DNA from 2 places in the Kitasatospora griseola genome. Region 2 is predicted to be linked to the other one. Evidence: riboswitches for the same ligand, from Rfam matches in the RefSeq annotation. Region 2 holds a riboswitch; the other holds the start of a gene.
What was found. A riboswitch is a leader RNA that binds a small molecule or an ion and turns the genes downstream of it on or off. The one in region 2 is predicted to bind S-adenosylmethionine.
Positions count from the first base shown of each region.

Region 1: linked by a shared signal. The riboswitch ahead of thrC (threonine synthase) and the one ahead of ACI1MP_RS27025 (aminotransferase class V-fold PLP-dependent enzyme) in region 2 are both predicted to bind S-adenosylmethionine.

Region 1 covers NZ_CP173360.1:3,904,608-3,909,908, forward strand. The annotation lists gene ACI1MP_RS17475 (MoaD/ThiS family protein) at 241-519, opposite strand; gene thrC (threonine synthase) at 552-1,859, opposite strand; SAM riboswitch class I at 1,877-2,005, opposite strand; gene ACI1MP_RS17485 (glucosyl-3-phosphoglycerate synthase) at 2,144-3,142, shown strand; gene ACI1MP_RS17490 (trehalose-6-phosphate synthase) at 3,244-4,710, shown strand; gene otsB (trehalose-phosphatase) at 4,791-5,301, opposite strand, start outside.
Region 2 covers NZ_CP173360.1:5,949,418-5,954,718, reverse strand. The annotation lists gene ACI1MP_RS27045 (NYN domain-containing protein) at 1-68, opposite strand, end outside; gene ACI1MP_RS27040 (hypothetical protein) at 243-509, opposite strand; gene ACI1MP_RS27035 (rhomboid family intramembrane serine protease) at 659-1,465, shown strand; gene ACI1MP_RS27030 (Lrp/AsnC ligand binding domain-containing protein) at 1,462-1,743, shown strand; gene ACI1MP_RS27025 (aminotransferase class V-fold PLP-dependent enzyme) at 1,748-3,109, opposite strand; SAM riboswitch class IV at 3,157-3,274, opposite strand; gene trpD (anthranilate phosphoribosyltransferase) at 3,450-4,520, opposite strand; gene ACI1MP_RS27015 (response regulator transcription factor) at 4,649-5,074, opposite strand.

The DNA of each region.
Region 1 (5,301 bases), 2.0 Mb from region 2:
GGGACGGGACGGGGCCGGCGCGAGGTGCGGAACGGGGAAAAACGAGGATTGGAACGGGCCGTGACGGGGAACGGCTCTCCCGGCACTCTACTCCTTCGCCGGTCCCCGAATTCCAGCGACCCACCGGGCCGTAAACACGGCTGCCCGAACGTCTTCGGCCGATGTGCCGAGCCGCCGCCAGGCGGCTCGGAAATCGAATTCCGAGGCCTGACGGCGGCAGGGCGAATACCCGGGGCGGCGTCAGCAGCCGCCGGCCACCGCCGGAATGATCGACACCGAGGCGCCGTCCTTGATCTCGGTCTCCAGGCCGTCGGCGAAGCGCACGTCGTCGTCGTTGACGTACACGTTCACGAAGCGGCGCAGCTTGCCGGTGTCGTCCAGCAGGCGGGCGGCGATGCCGGCGTGGTTGGCCTCCAGGTCCGCGACGACGGCGGCCAGGGTGGCGCCCTCGGCGGTCACCTCGGCGGCGCCGCCGGTGTAGGTGCGGAGGATGGTGGGGATGCGGACGGTGGCGCTCATGTGGGCACTCCTCGGAAGACGTGGGGGACGGATCAGGCGGAGACGAGACCGGCGGCGCGGAAGGACTCCAGCGTCGGGCGGATCACGGCGGTCATGCCGGAGTCGGCGACCGCGTCGAGGGTCTTCAGGCCGTCGCCGGTGTTGATCGCGACGGTCTCCTTGCTCGGGTCGAGCTGCCCGGTCTCGACCAGCTTCTTCAGCACGCCGACGGTGACGCCGCCGGCCGTCTCGGCGAAGATGCCCTCGGTGCGGGCCAGCAGCTTGATCGCCTCGACCACCTGGGCGTCGGTGACGTCCTCGACGGCGCCGCCGGTGCGGCGGGCGATGTCGAGCACGTAGGGGCCGTCGGCCGGGTTGCCGATCGCCAGCGACTTGGCGATGGTGTCCGGCTTGACCGGCTTGATCACGTCGCGGCCGGCCTTGAAGGCGGCGGAGACCGGGGAGCAGCCCTCGGCCTGGGCGCCGAAGATCTTGTACGGGCGGTCCTCGACCAGGCCGAGCTTGATCAGCTCCTGCAGGCCCTTGTCGATCTTGGTGAGCTGGGAGCCGGAGGCGATCGGGATGACGATCTGCTCGGGCAGCCGCCAGCCGAGCTGCTCGCAGATCTCGAACGCCAGGGTCTTGGAGCCTTCGCCGTAGTACGGACGCAGGTTGACGTTGACGAAGCCCCAGCCCTCGCCGGCCGGGTCGCCGATCAGCTCCGAGCAGAACCGGTTCACGTCGTCGTAGTTGCCGTCGATGCCGACCAGCTCGCCGCCGTACACCCCGGCCATCACGACCTTGCCCTGCTCCAGGTCGTGCGGGATGAACACGCAGGACTTGAAGCCGGCCCGGGCCGCGGCGGCGCCCACCGCGCCCGCCAGGTTGCCGGTGGACGAGCAGGACAGCGTGGTGAAGTCGAAGGCGCGGGCGGCCTCGATCGCGCAGGCCACCACCCGGTCCTTGAACGAGTGGGTGGGGTTGCCGGAGTCGTCCTTGATGTGCAGCTGCGCGGTGAAGCCCAGCTCGCGGCCCAGATTGTCGGCCTTCACCAGCGGGGTCCAGCCCGGGTTCAGGTTCGGCTTGTCCGCGACGTCGGCGGGGACGGGCAGCAGCGGGGCGTAGCGCCAGATGGACGCCGGCCCGGCCTCGATCCGCTTGCGCAGCTCCTCGGCGTCGTAGCCGGCGTAGTCGTAGGCGATCTCCAGCGGGCCGAAGCACTCCAGGCAGGCGAAGCTCGGGCCGAGCGGGAAGCGGGTGCCGCACTCGCGACAGGACAGCGCGGTGGCCGGACCGAGGTCGACGGCTGGGGGTACCCCCGGCCGAAGGCTGGGGGCAGGTGCGGGGGTGTCAACAGCCATGGTGGCGAGGCCCTTTCTCCTCATCTTCCCCGGGACGCGGTCGCGCCCGGGCCGGAATTGGCACCTGTCCCGCCGGGCCTGCAAGGCCGCGCGGGAGGGTTGCCGGGACTTCAACGGGCCGTTCCCTCAGTCCCTCTGGATGAGCAATGTGAAGTTGTGGTCGTACGCTGCGAACGACCCGACGTGCGAAGGTCCGGGCGCAGTACGAAGACTGTAACCGAAGGCCCGTGCCGTCCAACCCCACCGTCCGAAAACCGAGACGGACCGAGACAGGGAGCGAGATCTTGCCCGAGCAGCCCGAGCCCGGGGTCCTGCCGGAAGTGGCCGACTGGCTGCGCCGCCGGTCCTGGGCGGCCGCCGACCGACCGCTCGACCGGCTGCTCGCCGCCAAGCGCGCCGCCGGGCCGGCCGGCACCGTCAGCGTGGTGCTGCCCGCCCTGGACGAGGAGCCGACCGTCGGCGAGATCGTCACGCTGATCCGCACCGAACTGATGGAACGCGTCCCGCTGGTCGACGAACTGCTGGTGGTCGACTCCGGCTCGGTCGACGGCACCGCCGCCGCGGCGGCCGCCGCCGGCGCCCGGGTGGTCCACCGGGACGCCATCCTGCCCAGGCTGCCCGCCGCCCCCGGCAAGGGCGAGGTGCTGTGGCGCTCGCTGCTCGCCAGCAGCGGCGCGATCGTCTGCTACATCGACGCCGACCTGCGCGAATTCGACCCAGCGTTCGTCTCCGGCATCGTCGGCCCGCTGCTCACCGACCCCGCCGTGCACCTGGTCAAGGCCATGTACGACCGCCCGTTCGAGGCCGACGGGGCCGTCGTCCCGGCCGGCGGCGGCCGGGTCACCGAACTGGTCGCCCGCCCGCTGCTCAACCTGCACTGGCCGCAGCTGGCCGGCTTCGTCCAGCCGCTCGGCGGCGAGTACGCGGCCCGCCGCGGCCTGCTGGAGCGACTGCCCTTCCCGACCGGCTACGGCGTCGAACTCGGCCTGCTGGTCGACGCGTTGGAACTGGTCGGGCTGGACGCGCTGGCCCAGGTCGACGTCGGCGTCCGGCACCACCGCCACCAGGACGGCCAGGCCCTCGGCCGGATGGCCGCCACCATCTACCGCACCGCCCTGGAGCGCCTCGACCGCACCCACCGGCTCAAGGCCGACGCCGACCTGGTCCGGCCGCTGCTCACCCAGTACACCCGCACCACCGCCGGCTTCACCCCCCGCACCCACCCGGTGCCCGCCACCGAACGCCCCCCGATGATCACCGTCCCCGAGTACCGCGACCGCTGACCGCCGGCCCGCGCGTTGCCCGCCTGCCGCCCCGCACTGTTCACCCGGCCCGGCCCGCGCCGGGTGGTTTGGTCGGCTGATCACACGGCAAGGTTGGCTGTATGGCCGATCACGCGTCCGAACGCCCCACGCAGTCCGGAGCCGCCCCGATCCTGGTGGCCTCCAACCGCGGCCCGGTGTCCTTCCGCACGGAGGACGACGGCACGCTGAGCCTCCGCAGAGGCGGCGGCGGCCTGGTCTCCGGGCTCTCCGCGATCGACGACCCGAACGCCGTCTGGGTCTGCGCCGCCCTCTCCGACGCCGACCGCACCGCCGCCCGACAGGCCCCCGAAGGCCGCCTCGACCGGGCCGGCCACGACGTCGGCGGGCAGGCCGTCCGCATGCTCGACATCGACCCGGAGACCTTCGCCCGCGCCTACAACGGCGTCGCCAACTCCACCCTGTGGTTCGTCCACCACCTGCTGTACGACATTCCCACCAAGCCCGCGTTCGACGCCGACTTCCGCACCGAATGGGCCGCCTACCGGGCCTACAACACCGCGTTCGCCGAAGCCCTCGCCGCCGAAGCCGCCCCCGGCGCCGCCGTCCTGGTGCAGGACTACCACCTCTCGCTGGCCCCCGCGCTGCTCCGCGCCCTCCGCCCCGACCTGCGCATCGGCCACTTCTCGCACACCCCCTGGGCCCCGCCCGAGTACTACCGGCTGCTGCCCGACGACGTCGCCGCCGAAGTCCTCGAAGGCATCCTCGGCGCCGACCGCGCCGCCTTCCTCACCCGCCGCTGGGCCCTCGCCTTCGCCGACTGCTGCGAGCGCGTCCTCGGCGCGAGCGTCGACCGCGACGCCCTCACCGTCGCCCACGCCGGCCGCACCACCCGGCTCGGTGTCCACGGTCTCGGCGCGGACGCCGCGTTCCTGCGCGAGCGCGCCCACCGGCCCGACGTCGACGAACGCCTCGCCGCCCTCCGCGAAGCCGTCGGCGACCGGCGCACCGTCGTCCGGGTCGACCGCACCGAGCTCAGCAAGAACATCGTCCGCGGCCTGCTCGCCTACCGGCACCTGCTGCGCACCCGCCCCGAATGGCTCGACCGGGTCGTCCACATCGCCTTCGCCTACCCCTCGCGCACCGACCTCGCCGAATACCGGGAGTACACCGCCGAGGTGCAACGGCTCGCCGCCGAGATCAACGCCGAATTCGCCACCGCCGACTGGCAGCCGCTCATCCTGCACGTCGACGACGACTTCCCGCGTTCCCTCGCCGCGTACCGGCTCGCCGACGTCGCCCTGGTCAACCCCGTCCGCGACGGCATGAACCTGGTCGCCAAGGAGGTCCCCGTCGTCTCCGACCACGGCTGCGCCCTGGTCCTCTCCCGCGAGGCCGGCGCCCACGAGGAACTCGCCGACGACGCGATCACCGTCAACCCCTTCGACGTCATCGCCACCGCGGACGCCCTGGCCCGGGCCCTCGCCATGCCCCCGGCCGACCGCGCCGACCGCACCGAGCGGCTGGCCGCCGCGGCGACGGCGCTGCCGCCGCAGCAGTGGTTCCTCGACCAACTGAACGCGCTCTAGAGCCAACCGGGGCGAGCACTACCAGGGGCGCTGGGGGCACCCCTGGTGGTGCTCTCCCGGTGTCTCGCTCGCGACCGCCGTCACACCCTCAACCGCGACGCCAACTCGTTCAGCAGGTCCACCACCCCCGCCGGCCCCGCCACCACCAGGTCTGCGCGGTCGGCGAGTTCGCGGACGGGGGCCTCGCCGGTGACGGGGCCGCTGCAGACGAGGAGGCCGGGGTGGCCGTGCTTCCGCCGCTGGGAAACCTCCTCGTAGGCGGCGAGGTCGCCGAGGTCGTCGCCGGCGAACAGCACCGGCCCGGCGTCCCGTTCCGCCAGGAACTTGCGGAGGGCGACGCCCTTGTCGACCCCCGGCGGGCGCAGTTCGAGGACCATGCGGCCGGGTTCGACCACCAGGCCGTGACGGCCGGCCAGCTCGGTGAGCGGGGCGCGCAGCCGCGCCAGCGTGCCGTCGGGGTCGTCGGTGCGCCGGGTGTGCACGGCCAGCGCCCGTTCCTTGTCCTCCACGAAGACGCCGGCGGGGGCCTTCAAGTCGTCCAGCAGCAGGGGCAGTTCGGCCCGTACGGCGGCCACTCCCGGGGGTGGCGGC
Region 2 (5,301 bases):
TGGGTCTGTCGGACCGGAGCGGGCGCGGTCCCGTCCGTGCCCGTGGGCGCGTTCGCTGCCTCCGCCACTGTTCTCGGCTCCGATCCTGGTCCGGGCGGGCCCCGGCGGGTGCCGGGGGCGTTGGTGTCCGCCGCTGCTTGCAATTGTCCCGTCTACCGTGCCGCACCGACAGCACCCCGCCGACGAGTCCGCCCCGCGCCCCCGTCCGGGCGCGGACGGGAACGCGGGGCGGTGGAAGTGCGTCAGCCCTGCGCGGGGCCACCCTCCGCGGACTCCTCGGCGCCCGGGCGGGCCACCAGCTCGACCTGGTCCACGGCGTTGCACCAGCGGCAGCGCACCGACTCGACGGTCTCGGAGAGCACCTGGGTCTCCTCGACCTTGGAGTCGCCGGCCAGGTCGAAGTGCACGAAATCGATCACCCGGGAGGACCGGGTGACGTCGAAGCGCGTGAGGTTGCCGCACAGCGTGCAGCGCCAGCGGGTCTCGGCGGTCGGCGCGGCAATGGTCATCAGTGGTCCCTCTCGGCTGGTCCCGGTTCCGGGCCTCCAGCCTATTGCCTGTGCCGCGGCGGCCGGGTCACCGGTCCACTGCCCGGACGCTCACCCGTCCGGAGCAGCGCCCGGTGTCGCGGACGCGCCCCCGAGGAATGCTCACCGGCATGGTGCTCACCACCCCCGCCCGGGCCGGTTCGCCGACGACCGAGCGGACCGCCCGCACCCCGGTCGTCTGCTACCTGCTGATCGCGCTCTCCGCGCTGGTCCTGCTGGCCGGCCCGGCCGGCGGTCTGAACCCGGCGTACGGCAGCGGCCCCGCCCGGGCCTGCGCCGAGCAGCGCTACGAGCACCGCTGGGGCGCGGTGCCCGCCGAACTGCTCGGCGGCCGTCCCCTGACGGCGGACCGGCTGTCCTCGCTCACCCCGGCGACGCCGGGCTGCACACTGCCGCCGACCCCCTCGAAGATCCCCGAACTCTCCGTGCTCACCTCGCTGTTCGTCCACGCGGGGTGGCTGCACCTGGTCGGCAACCTGCTGTTCCTGTTCGTCTTCGGCCCGGCCGTGGAGGCCCGGCTGGGCCGGATCCGGTTCCTGACCGGCTACCTGGCAATCGGCTACCTGGCCACCTACGGCTACGCGGTGGCCGAGGCGCACACCGCGGACGGGATGCGCGCCCTGGTCGGCGCGTCCGGCGCGATCGCCGGGGTGCTGGGCGCGTACCTGCGACTGTGGCCGAGAGCGCGGGTGACGGTGCTGGTGCCGGTCCTGCTGTTCCTGCCGCTGCGGTTCCCGGCCTGGCTGGTGCTCGGCCTGTGGTTCGCGCTCCAGTGGTGGTCCGTCAGTTCCGGCGGCGGCGGAGTGGCCTATCTGGTGCACGTGATCGGCTTCGTGACGGGCTGGCTGTTCGCCTGGGCCGCCCGTCCGGCGGGCGATACCCTGGGCGCACCTTCTCGAACAGGAGTTGCTCAGTGATCACCGCGATCGTCCTCATCAACACCAGCGTCGACCGGATCCCCGAGATCGCCGAGGCGATCGCGGCCATCGAGGGCGTCAGCGAGGTCTACTCCGTCACCGGCACCTACGACCTGGTCGCCATGGTCCGGGTGCGCAACCACGAGGACCTGGCCGAGGTGATCCCCGGCCGTCTCAACAAGGTCCCGGGCGTCTCCAACACCGAGACCCACATCGCCTTCCGCACCTACTCGCAGCACGACCTGGAGGCCGCGTTCTCGCTCGGCCTGGACGAGTAGCCGCTCAGCGCTGCCTGGTGTCCGCGACGCAGCGACCGCCCTCGCTGCGGTAGCTCCACCGCGCCCCGTCGGTGACCAGGTCCCGAACGGCCGTCAGGAACCGGTCCAGGTGCTCGACGGGGGTGCCGGCGCCGAAGCTCACCCGGATCGCGTTCAGGCTGCGCTCCCCCGGCAGCGACGGCTCGGGCGCCCCGCACTCGCTCGGCGCCGCGTCCTCCCCGCCGAGCAGCGTCCGCACCAGCGGGTGCGCGCAGAACAGCCCGTCCCGCACGCCGATGCCGTACTCGGCGGACAGCGCGGCCGAGAAGTGCGAGCTGTTCCAGCCGCGCACCACGAACGACACCACGCCGACCCGGTCCGCGTCCTCGCCGAACAGGCTCAGCACCCGCACCTCGGGGATCGCCGCCAGCCCCTCCGTCAACTTCGCGACCAGCGCCCGCTCCCGGGCCTCCAGCGCGTCGAAGCCGGCCTCGGTGAGCGCCCGGCAGGCCGAGGCGATCGCGTACGCGCCGATCACGTTCGGCGAACCGGCCTCGTGCCGGGCCGGGCCGGTGTGCCACTCCACCGCCACCGAGCCGTCCAGCTCCCGGGCCACCGTCCGGCTCGCCCCGCCGCCGGCCAGGTACGGCTCCGCCGCGTCCAGCCAGTCCGCCCGGCCGGCCAGCACGCCGGCGCCGAACGGCGCGTACAGCTTGTGCCCGGAGAACGCGATCCAGTCGACGTCCAACTCCCGCACCGACACCCGGTGGTGGGGCGCCAGCTGGGCCGCGTCCATCACCACCCGGGCGCCGTACCGGTGCGCGACCGCAGTCAGCTCCTTCACCGGCCACAGTTCACCGGTGACGTTCGACGCCCCGGTCACGCAGAACAGCTTCGGCCCCTCGGCCGCCCCCAGCAGCGCCTCCTCCAGCGCGGCCACCGCCTCACCGTGCGAACGCGGCGCCCGCAGGTAACGCACCGTCAGGCCCTCGCGCCGCCACGGCAGCAGCGAGGCGTGGTGCTCGGTCTCGAACGCGAACACCTCGGTCCCGACCGGCACCGCCCCGGCCAGCAGGTTCAGCGAATCGGTGGTCGCCCGGGTGAACACCACCTGGTCGCCGTCCCGCAGCTCCAGGAACTCCGCGACGGTCCGCCGGCTCTGCTCGAACAGGTCCGTCGACAGCTGCGACAGGTACCCGGCCCCCCGGTGCACGGACCCGTAGTACGGCGCGTACGCCGCCACGTCCTCCCACACCCGGGCCAGCGCCGGCGCACTCGCCGCGTAGTCCAGCGCCGCGTACCCGACCTTCTCGCCGGACGCCAACGGCACCTCGACCTCCTGGCCCAGGACGGCCAGCGGCTCACAGATTTCGGCGATCACGGACATGGATGCACTCCTCCACGGGGTAAGGACCCCGGGGTGCATCGACCGGAAGTCCGCGCTTGCCGCGCGGACGGATCGCCGCGCAGCCCGGTCCTCACCCAGGGCACCCCGCCACGGACGGAGGGTTGCCGGACAGCAAGCTGGGGCTTGTCGCTGCCACTCATGACCTGCGAAAGACCTTACACGAGAGCCCCTCGCGCTCAACCCCCGTCCGCCACCTGGACACACTCCTGAAACCTCGTCAGCAGCGCCCCCGCCCCGCCACGGGCGCGAGCAGGCGCCCACCAACGGCAAGGTCCGCCCGAGGAGGAGCAACTCCCCTCCCCGGGCGGACCCTTGAAGCTCACTGGGTCGCGTCGGCCCACCGCTTCAGCAGCTCCCCCGCCGCCCCGGAATCGATCGCCGCCGCCGTCCGCACCATCGCCGCCGCGAGCTGCTCGCTCAGCGGCGCGTCCGTCAGCTCCAGCGCCACCAGCGCGGCGGCGCTGTTGAGCAGCACCGCGTCCCGCACCGCCCCGCGCTCGCCGTTGAGCACCCGCCGCGCGACCGCCGCGTTGAACTCCGCGTCGGCGCCGCGCAGCGCCTCGATCCCGACCAGCTCGATGCCGACGTCCCGCGGGTCGAACCGGGTCTCCGTCACCCGGCCGTCCCGGATCACCCAGACGTGGGACGTGGTGGTGATCGTCAGCTCGTCGAGTCCGTCGTCACCCCGGAACACCAGTCCCTGTCCGCCGCGCCGGGCGAGCACGCCGGCGATCAGTCCGGCCAGCCGGGTGTCGAAGCAGCCGACCGCGTGGGCGCCGACCCGGGCCGGGTTGGTGAGCGGGCCGAGGATGTTGAAGACCGTCGGGACGGCGAGCTCGGCGCGGGCCTGCGCCGTGTGCCGCATCGAGGGGTGGAACTTGGCGGCGAAGCAGAAGGTCAGTCCGACCTCCTCGGCCACCGCCGCGACCCGGGCGGCGGACAGGTCGAGGTTGATGCCGAGCCGGCCGAGCACGTCCGAGGAGCCGGACGCGGAGGAGGAGGCCCGGTTGCCGTGCTTGACCACCTTCGCACCGGCCGCCGCGGCGACCACCGCCGACATGGTGGAGATGTTGACGGTCTTGGCCCGGTCGCCGCCGGTGCCGACGATGTCGACGGCCGGGCCGGGGATGTCCAGCGGCACGGCGTGCCCGTACATCGCCTCGACCAGGCCGGAGATCTCCTCGACCGTCTCGCCCTTGCCGCGCAGCGCGATCAGGAAGCCGGCCACCTGCACGGGGCTGGCCTCGCCGCTCATGATCCGGTCCATCGCCCAGGCGGTGTCGGCCTGGGCGAGGTCCTCGCCGCGCATCAGGGCCATCAGGAGGTCGGGCCAGGTGCGGACCACCTGCGCGGGGTCGCTACCGCCGTTCGCAGAGTGCACGTTCACCATGGCCGTCTCCAGCTCTCGTCTTGTCGCAGAGGAATCGGAGTCAGCCTATCGAGCGGGCGGGGACGGCCGCCCTGACTTGCCGTCCCCTTCTCTCCAGGTGAGACGGACCGGTCCGCGGACCGGACCGGTCAGCGTGCGACCGGCGCCCGTCGGGCCACCCGGGCCCGCAGCAGCGTGGTCGCGGCGTCGACCAGCGCGACCGGGTCGACGGGGTGCGAGATCGCCGCGTCGGCCCGGCTCCAGGCGGCCAGCCAGGAGTCCTGCGGGCGGCCGATCAGCACCAGCACCGGCGGGCAGCCGTAGATCTCGTCCTTCAGCTGCCGGGTGAGACCGAGGCCGCCGGCGGGCACCGCCTCGCCGTCCAGCACGCACAGGTCGACGCCGCCCTTCTCCAGGGCGCGCAGCACCGCGGGGGCGGTGGCGCACTCCAGGTACTCCAGCGCGGGAACGTCCCCGGCGGGGCGCCGGCCGAGGGCGAGGGTCACCTGCTCACGGGTGTTGCGGTCGTCGCTGTAGACGAGAACGGTGAGCGTCTCGTCGGTGTGCTGCGCCATGTCCCCTGCTTCCTGGTGCTCGTCCTCTTATATGTGTCCACTGTGTCCGTGCGGGCCGCGACCGCGCGCGGACCCCGACCGAACGGCCCAGTGTGACCCGGACCACGTTCTGGGACGGATGCTACTCCGGTGGGCCCGTCCTGGAGAGACCCCGACGCGATCTCGCTCAAGCCGCCGCGCCACGGGCTCACTCCCCCGGCCCAGTTCCCTCACCCGGTCCGAACAAC